Linked DNA regions of Acaryochloris sp. CCMEE 5410. The main gene of each other region encodes a partner of the protein of the gene in region 2 in a complex. Links are inferred from orthologs where the notes say so. Each region holds a gene or a part of one and is shown on either strand. Other genes may lie near its edges.

Region 1 (4,794 bases), on a different replicon or contig from region 2:
GACGACGACGGCGAGGTCGCTCTTCTGATGAAGGTTCGGGCGGGGCATAAGACGTTGACGAAGAATAACCTTGGTCATAACCATAGCTAGCCTGATCCTGACCATAGCTATCTTGGGAATAGCTGTTGCTGCCTTGCTCATAGTCATCATAGGCAGCAGCCCGTCGCCTAGACCGCCGGCTGGGCGAATCATCATAGTCATTCCCATAGGCATATTCATCCCGTCTTGACCGACGGTCCCCTTCCCCTCGAATGCGACGAGGTCGAGCAGGCATATCGTCTTCAAACTCCAGTTGAGCTTCAGACCGCATACGGCTAGAGCGCTGAGGGCGTTTAGGGCGATAGTCGTCGTCTCGATCCCGAGGTCCGCCTCGCTCTCGAGGCTGTCTCATGGGGCCATTATTGGGCAGACGGTTCTGGATATTCTCAATCATCAGCGCCACTAACATCCCCACTACAATCATCTGCTGCAGGGACAGGGTAAATTCCATACCCAAGTGGGCCAAGAGGATAACACCCGCTAGTAAGCCGAGAAAGGCATAGACATTATCGGAATCTCGACGGTAGCCCGGCTTGATTTTATCCAAAAAGAATAATGCGATCGCACCGACGATCAAAATAACTCCAACAATAAGTGGAACAGGAGTACCGAAATTCACTTGGGATGTCTCTCTGGGTGACGACTGATAGCCAAGGTCCGCATACTCAATCAGTAATGGAACGAAGGAGAACGGCTAGGTTGGCTGTAGGGAAGCAAATTGTAATTTAACCGATACAACCCCACCTGGATCAAACTCTATGCTAGCGAGTTATGGGTCCAAATGGGATGAGCGGGGTATCTCAGTTTCTTTATACAGTTGAAATCTCACCCAGCAAGTAGGGGGGAAGTGACAAAAAGGAATGATGAGGACGCTGCGGCATATCAACCTATAAAAACGAAGCACGGCTGAACAGTATTTCCAGCCGTGCTTTAAGAAAACATATTTTAAGATATTTTGCCCCAAATGGCATTAATAGTGAAGCTACCAAAACGCTGAGGTGATTATTGCGCTAGAGGTGGACTGAGGTAGCCCACGCTAGAGATCAACAATCACCCTAAAAACCTAGCGTCGTACAATCTTATCTTTTTGGCTAAAGAAGATGAATCCACCGCCGAGTAGACCCAACACGATGGCTCCAAAAAGAATGCTATAAAAGAAACCCTGTAAAGAGGGGGTAATGGTCATTAACATGGAAGTCATATTTTTTTGATATTACGACAGCATCTCTAATCTTAAAGGTTTGTAAGGATATTGAGAAGTCTTCCTTAACGGCAACTTAGACATAGCCCCCATACCAACCTTGTATTCACATCACTTTTTTGCGCCTCGCCAGCTGCATAGTGAGCTGCCCCTCTCCAGCTCAAGTCAGCTTCAAACGACTGCTGCTGCTATGCCAACCCTAGACAACGCGCTACACTGAAACATATCAGGGTACTGGGTTGGACACCATTTTATGACCATAGAGACACTACTTATTTGGGGCCTCAGCTTTTGCCTAGGGCTGTTTATCTTTCTCTTTATTTTCAGAATTATCCTCACTTGGTATCCCCAAGTGGATCTCAATCAGATGCCGATTGCCTTGGCGACCTGGCCAACGGAACCCTTTTTGATCCCCACCCGTAAACTGATTCCACCCATGGGAGGGGTCGATATCACACCTATTATTTGGGTCGGTATCACGAGTCTGCTTCGGGAGGTCCTCCTCGGGCAGCAAGGTCTACTGAGAATGTTGTTCTAGGCTGCTTTTGTCCATCTCACCTTATTGAGGTGGAAGAAAGTCAGAGTCGATGTAAGCAATCCACCTAGCAGCCACATCAAGACCATCATTGCAATCCCATCACTTCTTGAATGAAATTGGTATACACCTCACCTTGAATAAATTCTGGAGTGTCTAGAATTTTTTGATGAAAGCCAATAGTGGTGGGCAATCCAGTAATTGCACATTCTTGCAGGGCGCGTTTCATCCGTGCGATCGCAGTCGGTCGATCTCGTCCCCAAACAATGAGTTTGCCAATCAGCGAATCATAATAAGGGGGAATCTCATAATCCGTATACACATGAGAATCAACCCGCACCCCAGGCCCACCAGGGGGTAGATAGCCATTGATACGTCCTGGGTGGGGGCGGAAATTATGGTCAGGATCTTCGGCATTGATGCGGCACTCGATGGCATGGCCCGTTAGCTTCACCTGATCTTGGGTCACACTTAGTTTTTCACCCTGGGCAATGCGGATCTGCTCCGCAATCAAATCTAAGCCCGTTGTTACTTCCGTCACCGGATGTTCCACCTGGATTCGGGTATTCATCTCCATAAAATAGAACTCTCCTGTCGAAGACAGCAGGAACTCAACGGTGCCGGCACCGACATAGCCAATCGATTGAGCTGCCCGGACAGCGGCGGAACCCATTTTTTCTCTTAGCTCTGGGCTTAGGGCTGGGCTGGGGGATTCTTCCAGTAACTTTTGGTGCCGTCGCTGGATCGAGCAGTCCCGCTCGCCCAAATGAACCACATTGCCATAGCTGTCAGCAAAAATCTGAAATTCAATATGACGAGGGTTTTCGATAAATTTTTCAATATAGACCCCAGGATTACCAAAGGCAGCCTCTGCTTCGCCTTGGGCCGCTAAATAGAGCTTGCCTAAGTTTTCAGGTTCCCGCACTAAGCGCATCCCTCGACCACCGCCCCCGGCCGTGGCTTTGACCATAACCGGATAGCCCATATCATCCGCAATTTTTTTAGCCGTCGCTTCATCCGGTACCAGGCCATCGCTTCCTGGGACGGTAGGAACCCCAGCCTTTTGCATCGTTTCTTTGGCCGTAGACTTATCTCCCATCGCCCTCATGGCTTCGGGGGTAGGACCAATAAAGTGAATCTTATGATCGGCACAGATCTCGGCAAAGCGGGCATTTTCGGCCAGGAAACCATATCCCGGATGAATGGCCGTCGCATTCCGCGTTAAGGCAGCCGAAATAATATTGGGAATATTGAGGTAACTCTTACTGCTGGCGGGTTCTCCAATGCAGACTGCTTCATCTGCCAACTGCACATTGAGAGATTGCTGATCCACGGTGGAATGAACGGCAACAGTGGAAATTCCCATCTCTCCACAGGTTCGGAGTATCCTCAAGGCAATCTCGCCCCGATTCGCAATTAAAATCTTAGAAAAACGCATGTTTTAACAGGAGCGTAACGCTCAATAACCTTCTCGCAATGACCCAGGACGAACCTGCTACACGCCCCAAGTCTGAACCCCTAAGGAGCTGCGTGAAGCGAAATCCCACCACACATTCGTCCAGTAGCGGTAAGCAGTGTCAAAAGTAAAATCCAGAGCTATCGTATCATGCAGATGCAGCCAAGATTCCTCTTGTCATTTTAGGAATGAGGGGTAGGGCAAATACATGAGGATAGCCTTTCCTACCTCAGCCATCAACGTTCATTTAAGTCGCTGCTATTCTGCAGCCGTGGGATCAAGGATGACCGGTCGAGAGAGCTCCGCATCGGGATCCGGGGCATAGGTTTCAGCCGGTGGCGGTGCTGCCGGTGGAGCCTGCTGCTGAACTGGAACGGGTTCCTGTTCATATCGAGGTTCGGGCTCATAGCGGGGTTCAGGCTCATACCGAGGCTCTTCTCGTCGCCGTCGAGACGCATAAATTGCATCCCGTTCAGCAGCCCACGCAGCAATCTTATCCTGCGCCTCGTAATAGAGGGCTCGACCGTACCCAATCTGGGAGGCCGTTGCGATCGCATCAGACAAACGTCCATTTCGCGCTAGGGCATTGGCTTCGCTCAGAATGGGGCGGTCTTCCACGGATTGAATTTCAGCAACCCAGGTATAGATATCGTCTTGGGCTTCTCGATGGAGGGATCGTCCTGATTCAATTTGTTCAGCGGTTTTAATTGCGTCATTGAGCTTGCCAGCCTTAGCAAGCTTACGAGCTTCATCTAGAATCGGCTGATCTTCCACCTTCTCAATAGAGCCTTCCCATTCTTGCATCAGGGTTTGGGCTTCATCCCGTAACGGATTGCCAAACTCTACTTTCCGTGCCTCTACAATGGCCGCTTGGAACCCTGCCGTCGTATTTTGGGTGGCAAATTGACGAGCCCGAGCCAAGACCTGACGATCTTGGAAGGTATTGATCTGTTGATTCCATTGGGCAATCAAGGTTTGGGCCTGAATTCGACCCGGTTTCTCTGTACCAATCAGGGCCGCATGATCCATGGCCAACTGATAGGTATGAACGTTATCAATATTGGCGAAGAATTTCGCCAAATGGAGCTGGCCAGTATTTTGAATTTTTTGTTCCCAGGCTTCAACGCGATCGCGATTTTTTTCAAACAAGTCACTCTTGCGATCAATCTGCTCCGCTAAGGTCCAAGCATGGATATAGCTGTAGAAGTCATCCTCCTCCACTGTTGCTTCAGCCCGACTGAGCTGCACTAATGTCGTTGCGTTCTTAGCCGCTTTAGTATTGGGTGGAATCCGTTGAGCAGCCGCAATGGCTTCTTGGAACTGGCCATACTCTTGGTGCTCTTCTGACAAGTCCAGAAGCTTCTGACTCCACTTTTCAATATTTTGTTGGACTTCTTCTTTAGCAAGGCGCTTGGGATCAATTTTGCTGGCCAGCTGAATCGCTTCCGATAAGTCTTTAGCGCGACCATAGGCAGCGATATCTTGCGCTTTATAAAGATCTTGAAAGGCTTTTTTCTCAATCGCCATATCCCCCAGGATCTTATCGGCTTGATCGGACCAATA
Region 2 (4,732 bases):
AGACACCAAATGATGAATATATACGGTGCTTATTTATGGCAAATGCGATGACTCGCATCATTATTTTAGGATCGTCCCTGCAACTTTAGAACCCCATACGAAGAGTTCATAGGATTACAAGTCTTTCCTTAACGGCATCGATATTGCACTAATCCTTTGATTAAAGCAATTTTAAGGACAAATACCTTAAGTAAAATCTATGCCATCAGCAACATCTTCAGTACCCCAACCTCTAGCTACTTCAGCAGCTCTGAGAATAAAGGCTTCTAGATTTGCCAATTCTTTATCGGGCAGCCAAGTATCCGGGACCTGGCGGCACCAAAAGCTAACATCGCTACCATCATAAATGGTTGGCTCTCGTTGGAATTCAATGAGATTAGCAACGTTATCCCGAGAAGGGGTTGCCCCCTGCAAATTCTTCATTGACAAAGATTGCACAGGATTGGGCAATGTCGCTCCACCTACATGGCAGTTCTTACAGTTATCGTCAAATAACCGTTTCCCATCCGATAGCTCTTCTGGAGAAAACAACTGGGTTTCTCCAGACGCATCCATCACGATAGGGACAGGTTCTGTCACCTTGAGATACCGAACAATATAGTCCTCAATATCTCCAGCTTGGGCGATGAAACTGTTGGGGAAAACTCCCAAACAAACCCAAAGAACTGCAAGAAAACAACATTTGAGCCACGATTTCAGCATTTGATGCCCGCCTTGAATATGAACTTTATAAAGATAACGTCGTTCATACTGGTCAACAACCAATGGACACTTAACGGTTGGCTTTACCGCCACCCCACTGATCACCAATCACTGAAGGCTGGATGAGAATATGACCTGCGATGTCGAATAGATCCTCATCAGACAGGTTTCTCATTAGAGGGAAGACATCTGTACTTTGAGTACTAGGATGCACTTCAGAAATGGTGTCAAAACCATCGTAGGTTGTGGGATTGTTCATATAATCCACAAGACCTTCAACGTTGTCACGTCGGGGGTTAGCGCCTGCCAAGCTAGCTGAAGACAAGTTGATACTGGGATTTGTTTTTGTATCACCACCAATGTGGCAGTTCGCACAGGCAAAGTTGAATAAGCGCTGGCCCTCTTTCGCTTGCTGAGTGGATAGAGTAACGGTACTCCCCTCATTTAACGCAACTGTTCGAGTCGCATCATCTAATTCAGCAGCAGTTGCAGTACTGGTTAATACTTGAAAAGCAAAAAATACTGTAGCCACCGCCAGCAACATGTATCTTTTCAGCATAGTTCTCCTTTCAATTTCGTTTAATTATCAGGCTCTCAACACAGTTAAATCCACTCTACAGAACTGGGTACTCTATCTAAACCTGCCCGTTGCTGGTGACAGTGATGGAAGTCCACAGAAATGAGAAGAGGAAAAGGCATGAATAAAGCAGTAAAACAGTTTTAGGCTTAATTGAATTAAAACCTGAGTCGTCACCTATTGGTTTGATCTTAGGTATTTTCTTGGTTAGCCAAAATTTCTAAAATAAGTGCTTTGACATCCTCCAGGGCTAAACGGGTGTGGGGCGCTTTATAAGCGACACCCAAACGATCGCATAATGTACAAACCTCTTCGATAGAGAGATGATAGTCCTCTGCTATTTCCGAGATTGACAGGTCTGCAAACCCCATAATCATTAACGTACTGATTTTATTAAGGTTGACCCATCTAATATCATGCCATTGAGGCGTCCCTTTCCCAAATCCAGATTCCATAAATTGGTCAAATCTGGAATGGAAGAGGATCAAGGTTCAGTCCCCTATCCCCTATTCAACAGCAGCGGCAACTGGAACAGCGGTAGGTGAAACATCTGAGGCCATCGGCATTTGAGCATGAATGCGAATCAGCTGGGCTAAGGTTCGCTTTAACTCTGGTCTCGGAACAATGGCATCTACAAATCCATGGCCGAGCAAATATTCTGCCGTTTGAAAATCGTCCGGTAGCTTTTCTCGCAAGGTCTGTTCGACCACCCGGCGACCGGCAAAGCCGATAGTTGCTTTGGGTTCAGCCAAAATCATATCCCCCAGCATCGCAAAGCTCGCGGTCACCCCACCGGTAGTGGGGTGAGTGAGTACGGGGATATAGAGTAAGCGGTTGGTTCTGTGCTGATCTAGCGCGGCAGAGGTTTTCGCCATTTGCATTAGGCTCAGCATCCCTTCTTGCATGCGAGCACCACCGGACGCACAAACGATCACGAGAGGAAGACGGTTTTGCGTGGCATGCTCGATCAAACGGGTCAGTTTCTCGCCAACGACGGACCCCATACTGCCTCCCATAAACCGGAAGTCCATGACACCCAAGGCGAGAGACAAGCCGTCAAGTTCACCCACCCCTGTTTGGACAGCGTCCTGTAGACCAGTTTTGCTTTGGTATTCCTGAATGCGATCGCAATAGGCTTTGCGATCTCGAAACTGAAGGGGGTCACAGGCGACCAAGTTATTGTCCATCGCCACCCAGGTTTCTGCATCAATCAGCTGCGCAATCCGCTCATCACTTGAGACGCGCATATGATGACCACATTCTAGGCACACCATTTGATTGGCCCGTAAATCTTTGGTGTAGGTTAAAGCACCGCACGACTCACACTTCGACCATAAGCCATCAGAGATTTCTCGTTCTGGCTGTGCTTTGGTCACAGGATGAGATTTTCGTCGATTTGCAAACCAATCAAATAAAGACATGGAAACGCTTGATTCCTTTCAAAAATGAACTCAGCACCTGCAAGACCGCAGCAATTGAGGCATAAGGTTACCGTTACCCTCACCCATTTGAGACGTTCAACAACAAAGTCTCCCCCGCTTTGCCTAGAAACGAATACAGTGTGACCTTGCCCATTCATCGGGCTAGCCGTGAGGACATAACGCATCCTCCACTATGGCCGAATTGCTTGTGGGTTTTGTAATAAAATTATTAATTAATCATAAACTTTGTCGCTGGCACTTGGCGTCTTAAATATTTTGTCGTTTGTAAAGTTTTTGGGAATCGCAGAAATTCGGTGACAAATGTTACGACATTTATGGGCACTCTAAGCGTATACGGAGCGCGTCTTTTATTCCAAATCACAATCAGCTGGACAAGCACCTTTGCCATCTGCTTGGGCTGAATTTTACATAACTTTTAGGGATCCCTCTTGAGATCTCTTCATTCTTCATGAAAGTTATTAAGATTGGGCCTTTCAAGGACATGGGACGTGTACAAGGGCTTAGCTATGCTGAGCCTACCTGGATTAAACGCTTGAGTCACCCAACATCCTAAAACTGTCATGATTTCTAAGTCTCATCAAAATTGGTTTCCCGTTTGGCAATATCTCAATCAGCCCTTATTCCATTCGGACATTAAACTGGTTCTCAATCCAGGCCGTTTTTGGCAACAATATCGGATTGAGTATTTGAACCGATGTTGGATGCGGCAGTGTTTACCCAATCATGATCCCCAACGCTAGCGCCATAAAGGGTGGACTTTTGGGCGTTTTCGCTTGGGCCTCATCCAGGGTTTTTGAGTTTTAGATAAAGTGAATGCACACTAGCGGCGCTAGTGTGCATTCATCTTGAGCAAGCCTAGTTGGTAAAAAAGCTTAAGTTCCAACGTTGATGAGTTGGACTCACCTATGACATTGTTTGGGTCTGTCACGGTTTGCTCAAAGGAAGCAGTGATAAGATAAGAGGTGATTCATCGATATCCCGACCGACTTACCGGGCATTAATATCTCCGCGTTAGAATTGCTCGGATATATTGACGTTAGCCTAGCCTTTTCTTAAGGGTAGGAATCGTTCGATTCGCTACCTAAACATTGTCATCAACTGCCTATTTCCTCATGGTCAATGCTCCCCCTAAACAACCGACTCCGCCTAAGCTTTCCAAACTGGAAGGGATTAAAGAGCGCAGTCATCATCTACGCCATCCGTTAATTGCAGAACTCCAAACGGATGCGAGAAATTTGCCAGAAGAAGCCATTCAGATCCTCAAATTTCATGGCTCCTATCAGCAAGATAATCGTGATAATCGAGCGAAAGGGCAGGAAAAAGACTATCAGTTTATGCTGCGGACTCGCAGTCCCGGTGGATTTATCCCAGCACAGCTCTACAAAACCCTGGATGAACTCAGCGAGACCTACGGCAATCAAACCCTGCGAGCCACCACCCGCCAAGGGTTCCAGATTCACGGCATTGTCAAACAGAATCTGAAAACGGTGATGGCCGCCATCATTCATAGCATGGGGTCTACCCTAGGAGCCTGTGGAGATTTGAACCGCAATGTGATGGCCCCGCCAGCGCCCTATGTTAATCGTCCCGACTATGTCTATGCCCAAGAGTATGCCAATCGGATTGCCGATTTACTCACTCCCCAAACGGGCGCTTACTACGAGATTTGGTTGGATGGGGAAAAATTCTTATCCGCAGAAGAGCATCCTGAGGTCAAAGCGGCTCGCCAGCGCAATACCAACGGCACTAACCTAGACGATGACGAAGAGCCAATCTACGGGCAACATTACATGCCCCGGAAGTTTAAGATTGCCGTTACTGTCCCAGGCGATAACTCCATTGATCTCTACACCCAGGATGTGGGTCTAGTGGTTATCCTGGATGACCAGGACGAATTACAAGGATTTAACGTATTTGTGGGGGGTGGCATGGGCCGCACCCATAAAAAAGAAGAGACCTTTGCTCGCATTGCCGATCCACTGGGCTTTGTGGCCAAAGAAGATGTCTATGA
Region 3 (4,624 bases), 1.8 Mb from region 2 along the record:
TCATGCAAAATTGCCCCAGTGAAATCGGCATTTTTAAGATTAGCTTTTTTGAAGTTCACCTTTCTCAGAACAGCAAACCGCAAATCAGCTCCTTCAAGATTAGCCTCTTGCAGATTGGTCTCTCTCAGAAAAGCGCCCTTTAAAGAGATGTTAGCTAAGTCTGCCTTCTTGAGATCACAGTTAAAGCAGGTTCGAGTTTGTTTAATCCTTTGCAAATGTTCAGGTTTCTCAGCTCTGACTGATGGTGCTAGGAATGTAGCAAGACTCCCCATCAAGAAAGAAATCGCAACTTTGCGACCTATTTTTTTGAGCCGACGGTTGCCCATGTTCTATAACTCCAACAGATGTAACAGCGGAGGAATCCCCCCTCAACAAAAGCGTATCAACCCTGAGTATGCCCCGAAGAGAGAACAGATTTGCATTTTCCTACCAGCCCAACTTAGAAATTATGAGGATGTCGAATCAGATTTAAGAACTCTTCTCGGGTTTTATGATCGTCCTGAAAGACCCCGACCATGGAGCTCGTTACCGTCCAGGAGCCCGGCTTTTGTACACCCCGCATCACCATACACATATGGCTAGCTTCCATAACTACCGCCACACCCTTGGGTTCTAAAGCCGTTTGTACCGCTTCTGCGATTTGGCGAGTCAATCTTTCTTGCACCTGCAGACGGCGAGAATACATTTCGACGATACGGGCCAGCTTACTCAGACCAATCACCTTCTGATTCGGGATATATGCCACGTGAGCCTTGCCGATAAAGGGCAACATATGATGCTCACACAAGCTAAAGGCATCAATATCTCGAACGAGGACCATTTCATCATGGCCTTCATCAAAAATGGCATTGTTCACCAAATCTTCTAAAGACTGCTGATAGCCACTCGTGAGAAACCGCATGGCTTCAGCCACCCGCTTCGGGGTTTTCAGTAAACCTTCCCGCTCTGGGTCTTCACCAACCCCTAGCAGCATCGTTTCTACGGCTCCCATCATCTCTTCTTTGCTAGCTTGACGATGGGTCTCTTTCTCCTTGGTCCGTTGAGATAAGCTGCGATCGGGGCGAAGCTGAGCGTTATTAGAAGTTGAGTTCATAGAAGAATTAGCTTGATCAGAAGGTTTAGGAGAAAAAGTAGTCATTGTTTCAGTTAATTGTAGGAAATTTGACAGAAGAGTTGGGGGTTGATAACGAAAAGGAGATTTAGAATGTCCCCGCGTTCGGCATCAAGACAAGCTCCTCAATCACCGCATTTTGAGGCATCTGGACAATATGTAAAATCGACTGAGCCACATTCTCAGGTTTGAGCATAGCGCTACGGTCAAAATCGGCATCTACGGTGTCTGTGTCCCACAAAGGCGTATTCACAGCCCCTGGGCAAACGGCTGTCACCCGAATCCCGTGGGGACGCTCTTCCTGGGCGAGGGACTTGGTCAACCCCATTAAGGCAAACTTACTGGCACAATAGGCCCCCCACTGGGGAAACGCCTGTTGCCCTGCAATGGAAACGATATTAATGATGGTGCCTTGCTGTTGCGATCGCATCCCAGGCAACACCGCTTGCACACATTCAAATACACTGGTCACGTTCAGACCCAGCACCCTTTGCCAATCAGCCAAAGGCATATCAATCAGCTCACCGGTATACCCCATCCCAGCATTATTAATCAAAATATCAATGGAGCCGACCTGATCTAAAAGTTGACTGATCTGAGACTTTACCTGGCCAACTTCAGACAAGTTAATCGCAACCCCACGGACTTCGACCCCTTGTTCTTGAAGAGTCTGCGCTAATTCATCCAGCTGAGCTTGAGAGCGGCTGACTAAAACCAAATCAATATTGGACGCAGCAAATGCTTCGGCCGTGGCCCGACCAATACCCCTGCTCGCTCCTGTAATCAGAGCTCGCAGTTTCCGTTGAGCAGTCATGCAAAATTCCTAAAATCAATACTCGGTAAAAACTTGCCCAACAACAAACGCTTCTGCGAGATGAACGAGCAAATCATTGAGGGACTTAAAAGACGGGTGTAGACTCCTTGAAGCTATCAGCGCAGATGAGAGGCAGTCAAAGCGCGTGAGCTTACGCTAATTGTAAACAAATGTTGCGCCCCTGTAATCATACCACTGGTTCAAGATGGAGCGCATACTCAAGGAAGCTGGGAAAAAATCCCCATATTCCGAAACTTATGATAGCGCTGTTGGCGACGCTCTTGGGGGCTAAGACGCCATAATTCTTCTAAATTACTTAAAATCGCAGTTTTAATAATATTTGCAGCCTTAATAGGATTAACATGCGCTCCTCCAGGGGGCTCAGGCAAAATTTGGTCGATTATCCCCAGTTCTTGCAAATCCGTCGCCGTAATTTTGAGGGCTTCCGCAGCTTGAGGGCCTTCTTGGGCATCCCGCCAAAGGATCGCCGCACAGGCCTCCGGTGGCGCAACGCTATAGATCGAATGTTCAAACATCAATAGCCGATCACCGACACCGATTCCCAAGGCCCCCCCAGATCCCCCTTCTCCAATCACAGTACAGATAATAGGTACATCGAGTCGGAACATTTCTCGGAGGTTGAGGGCAATCGCTTCGCCTTGGCCAAACTGTTCAGCTTCTAACCCGGCCCAAGCCGCAGGAGTATCAATAAAAGAGATAATCGGTAAGCCAAACCGATCCGCATGATCCATTAATCGCATGGCTTTCCGATACCCACTCGGAAAAGGCATACCAAAGTTGCGGGCTACATTATCCTTCGTGTCGCGCCCTTTTTGATGGCCCAACATCAACACAGGCTGGCCACCAATCCGACCCACACCGCCGACAATAGCTGGATCATCATGGCCCCGTCGATCGCCATGCAATTCCATCCATTCATCACTAATGGCATGGATATAGTCCAAGGTGCTGGGTCGCCGAGGGTGTCTGGCCAGTTGCAGCTCTTGCATTGGGGTTAAGCTGCTAAAAATCTCTTGCCGAAGCTGATCGGCTCGATCTTCGAGCTGAGTAATTTGATCGGTCACATCCACACCATTCTGCTCCGAAAGGTTGCGGATCTGCTCAATTCGATCCTCTAATTCAGCTAAGGGTTTTTCAAAATCAAGCAGTTGGAGTTTGCGATCGGAAACAGCCATTCGCAGATACCTAGTCAGAAGATAAACAATTCAGCCTTGTTGTCCTGATTAATAGTGCCAAAGACAATTAATCGATCCTATCAAGGGTGCCCTGGGCAACAAATACCCTCAAGCTGGCTTGATAACAAACTCAACTTCATTAAGAACACTTTAAAATACTACACAATAAAGGGGGACGCCACAGCGATCCTATCTCTAGAAATAGGGAAATCGCCTAAGCCATCACCATGCCACCATCCACATTAAAGACCTGGCCCGTAATATAGGCACTGGCAGGGTCAGCCGCTAAAAACCGAATCATACCGGCCACTTCCTCAGGTTGGCCATATCGACCCAGGGGGATAAATTTGATAATCTCTTCGGACCCTAACCCCTCCGTCATATCCGTGGCGATAAATCCAGGGGCCACTGCATTCACCGTCACTCCCCGAGACGCCATCTCCTTGGCCACCGTCTTGGTAAAACCAATGACCCCTGCCTTAGCAGCACTGTAGTTGGCCTGTCCTGGGTTCCCCATTTGTCCTGCGACCGAAGCAATATTGATAATTCGACCGGAGCGCTGTTTGAGCATCACCTTACTAACAGCCCGAGTACAGAGATAGACTCCAGTGAGATTGAGATTAATCACGGCTTGCCAATCTTCCGGCTTCATCCGTAACAACAAAGTATCTCGGGTAATGCCTGCATTATTAACCAATACATCGGCCCGCCCCCATTTATCGAGCACGGTCTTAAATAGGGTATCCACCTGATCAGCTTCTGCCACATTGGCCTGAAAGGCTAATACTTCTCCTCCTTGACCCGTAATTTCGGCGACGACAGCATCCGCTGCACCGCTAGAGTTGGCATAGTTAATGACGACTTTGGCCCCTTCACCTGCTAGGGCCAAAGCGGTAGCCCGTCCAATCCCTCGAGAGGCACCCGTAACGATTGCGACCTTATCTTGCAATGAATTCATGAACGGTTCTGAGCCAAAAAATCTGCTCAACTATCTTATGACATTGCGGGGGCGGAATCGATGTATCAGTGGGCTATGCCGCAGCCCCACTAAACTTAATTTTGAGGTAATCTTCTTCCATCTTGGCCCCGGCAGGCTGCATTGCAGCAAGAGCTTGGGGCAGAACCAAATTACGGCGGTGATTACCAATTCTGATATTCAGCTCATCGGCTGTTTTACTCAACTCCACTTGGCTTTTGGGGATTCCGGGGAGATACACTTCTAAGCTGTACTGTCCCTGCTCCTGAATCACTCTTAAAGTGGTCTCCTTGTGATAGACCTGAGTCGGATCTTCTTGGTCATATAAGGTCTCTTTCAAGCGCTCCAGTGCTTCTAACCCACACATCTCTTCTTGAAAGAGGGGCACTTCTTTGACGGGCAAGGGCTGGAAGTTATCGTGAATTTCCTGGCGATATTGGTTCTGGTTCTGTTTCCAATGCATAAAGAACGGATCAGAGACATGGTCAGGAATAATTCGGTTGGCCACCACCATATCCGTGGAGACG

The links.
Region 1: the proteins of accD (region 2) and accC are in contact, whole or in part, in a solved structure (PDB 8UXZ), measured with the Escherichia coli proteins. The link is inferred for Acaryochloris sp. CCMEE 5410 from one-to-one orthologs.
Region 3: the proteins of accD (region 2) and ON05_RS03325 are in contact, whole or in part, in a solved structure (PDB 8UXZ), measured with the Escherichia coli proteins. The link is inferred for Acaryochloris sp. CCMEE 5410 from one-to-one orthologs.

What each region holds. Positions count from the first base shown.
Region 1 is NZ_AFEJ02000002.1:2,001,642-2,006,435, forward strand. Bases 1,039-4,006 are described here. They hold accC (acetyl-CoA carboxylase biotin carboxylase subunit), read right to left. Parts: upstream 3,214-4,006; coding sequence 1,864-3,213; downstream 1,039-1,863. Other genes in these bases: ON05_RS30055 (photosystem II reaction center X protein), read right to left, coding at 1,103-1,225; ON05_RS30060 (YggT family protein), read left to right, coding at 1,494-1,778; ON05_RS30070 (hypothetical protein), read right to left, coding at 3,490-4,006. Also shown: ON05_RS30050 (Ycf66 family protein), read right to left, coding at 1-658; more of ON05_RS30070, read right to left, coding at 4,007-4,794. UniProt on the Escherichia coli protein: This protein is a component of the acetyl coenzyme A carboxylase complex; first, biotin carboxylase catalyzes the carboxylation of the carrier protein and then the transcarboxylase transfers the carboxyl group to form malonyl-CoA.
Region 2 is NZ_AFEJ02000001.1:2,556,807-2,561,538, forward strand. What follows is about bases 744-3,649. They hold accD (acetyl-CoA carboxylase, carboxyltransferase subunit beta), read right to left. Parts: upstream 2,701-3,649; coding sequence 1,786-2,700; downstream 744-1,785. Other genes in these bases: psbV2 (photosystem II cytochrome PsbV2), read right to left, coding at 744-795; psbV (photosystem II cytochrome c-550), read right to left, coding at 773-1,261; ON05_RS11580 (translation initiation factor IF-2), read right to left, coding at 1,471-1,734; ON05_RS11590 (hypothetical protein), read left to right, coding at 3,282-3,461. Also shown: more of psbV2, read right to left, coding at 187-743; sir (sulfite reductase, ferredoxin dependent), read left to right, coding at 3,834-4,732.
Region 3 is NZ_AFEJ02000001.1:763,481-768,104, forward strand. Bases 1,133-3,930 are described here. They hold ON05_RS03325 (acetyl-CoA carboxylase carboxyltransferase subunit alpha), read right to left. Parts: upstream 3,122-3,930; coding sequence 2,144-3,121; downstream 1,133-2,143. Other genes in these bases: ON05_RS03320 (SDR family oxidoreductase), read right to left, coding at 1,200-1,925; fabG (3-oxoacyl-[acyl-carrier-protein] reductase), read right to left, coding at 3,336-3,930. Outside these bases: ON05_RS03310 (pentapeptide repeat-containing protein), read right to left, coding at 1-326; GTP cyclohydrolase I FolE, read right to left, coding at 440-1,093; more of fabG, read right to left, coding at 3,931-4,079; ON05_RS03335 (TRC40/GET3/ArsA family transport-energizing ATPase), read right to left, coding at 4,153-4,624. UniProt on the Escherichia coli protein: Component of the acetyl coenzyme A carboxylase (ACC) complex. First, biotin carboxylase catalyzes the carboxylation of biotin on its carrier protein (BCCP) and then the CO(2) group is transferred by the carboxyltransferase to acetyl-CoA to form malonyl-CoA.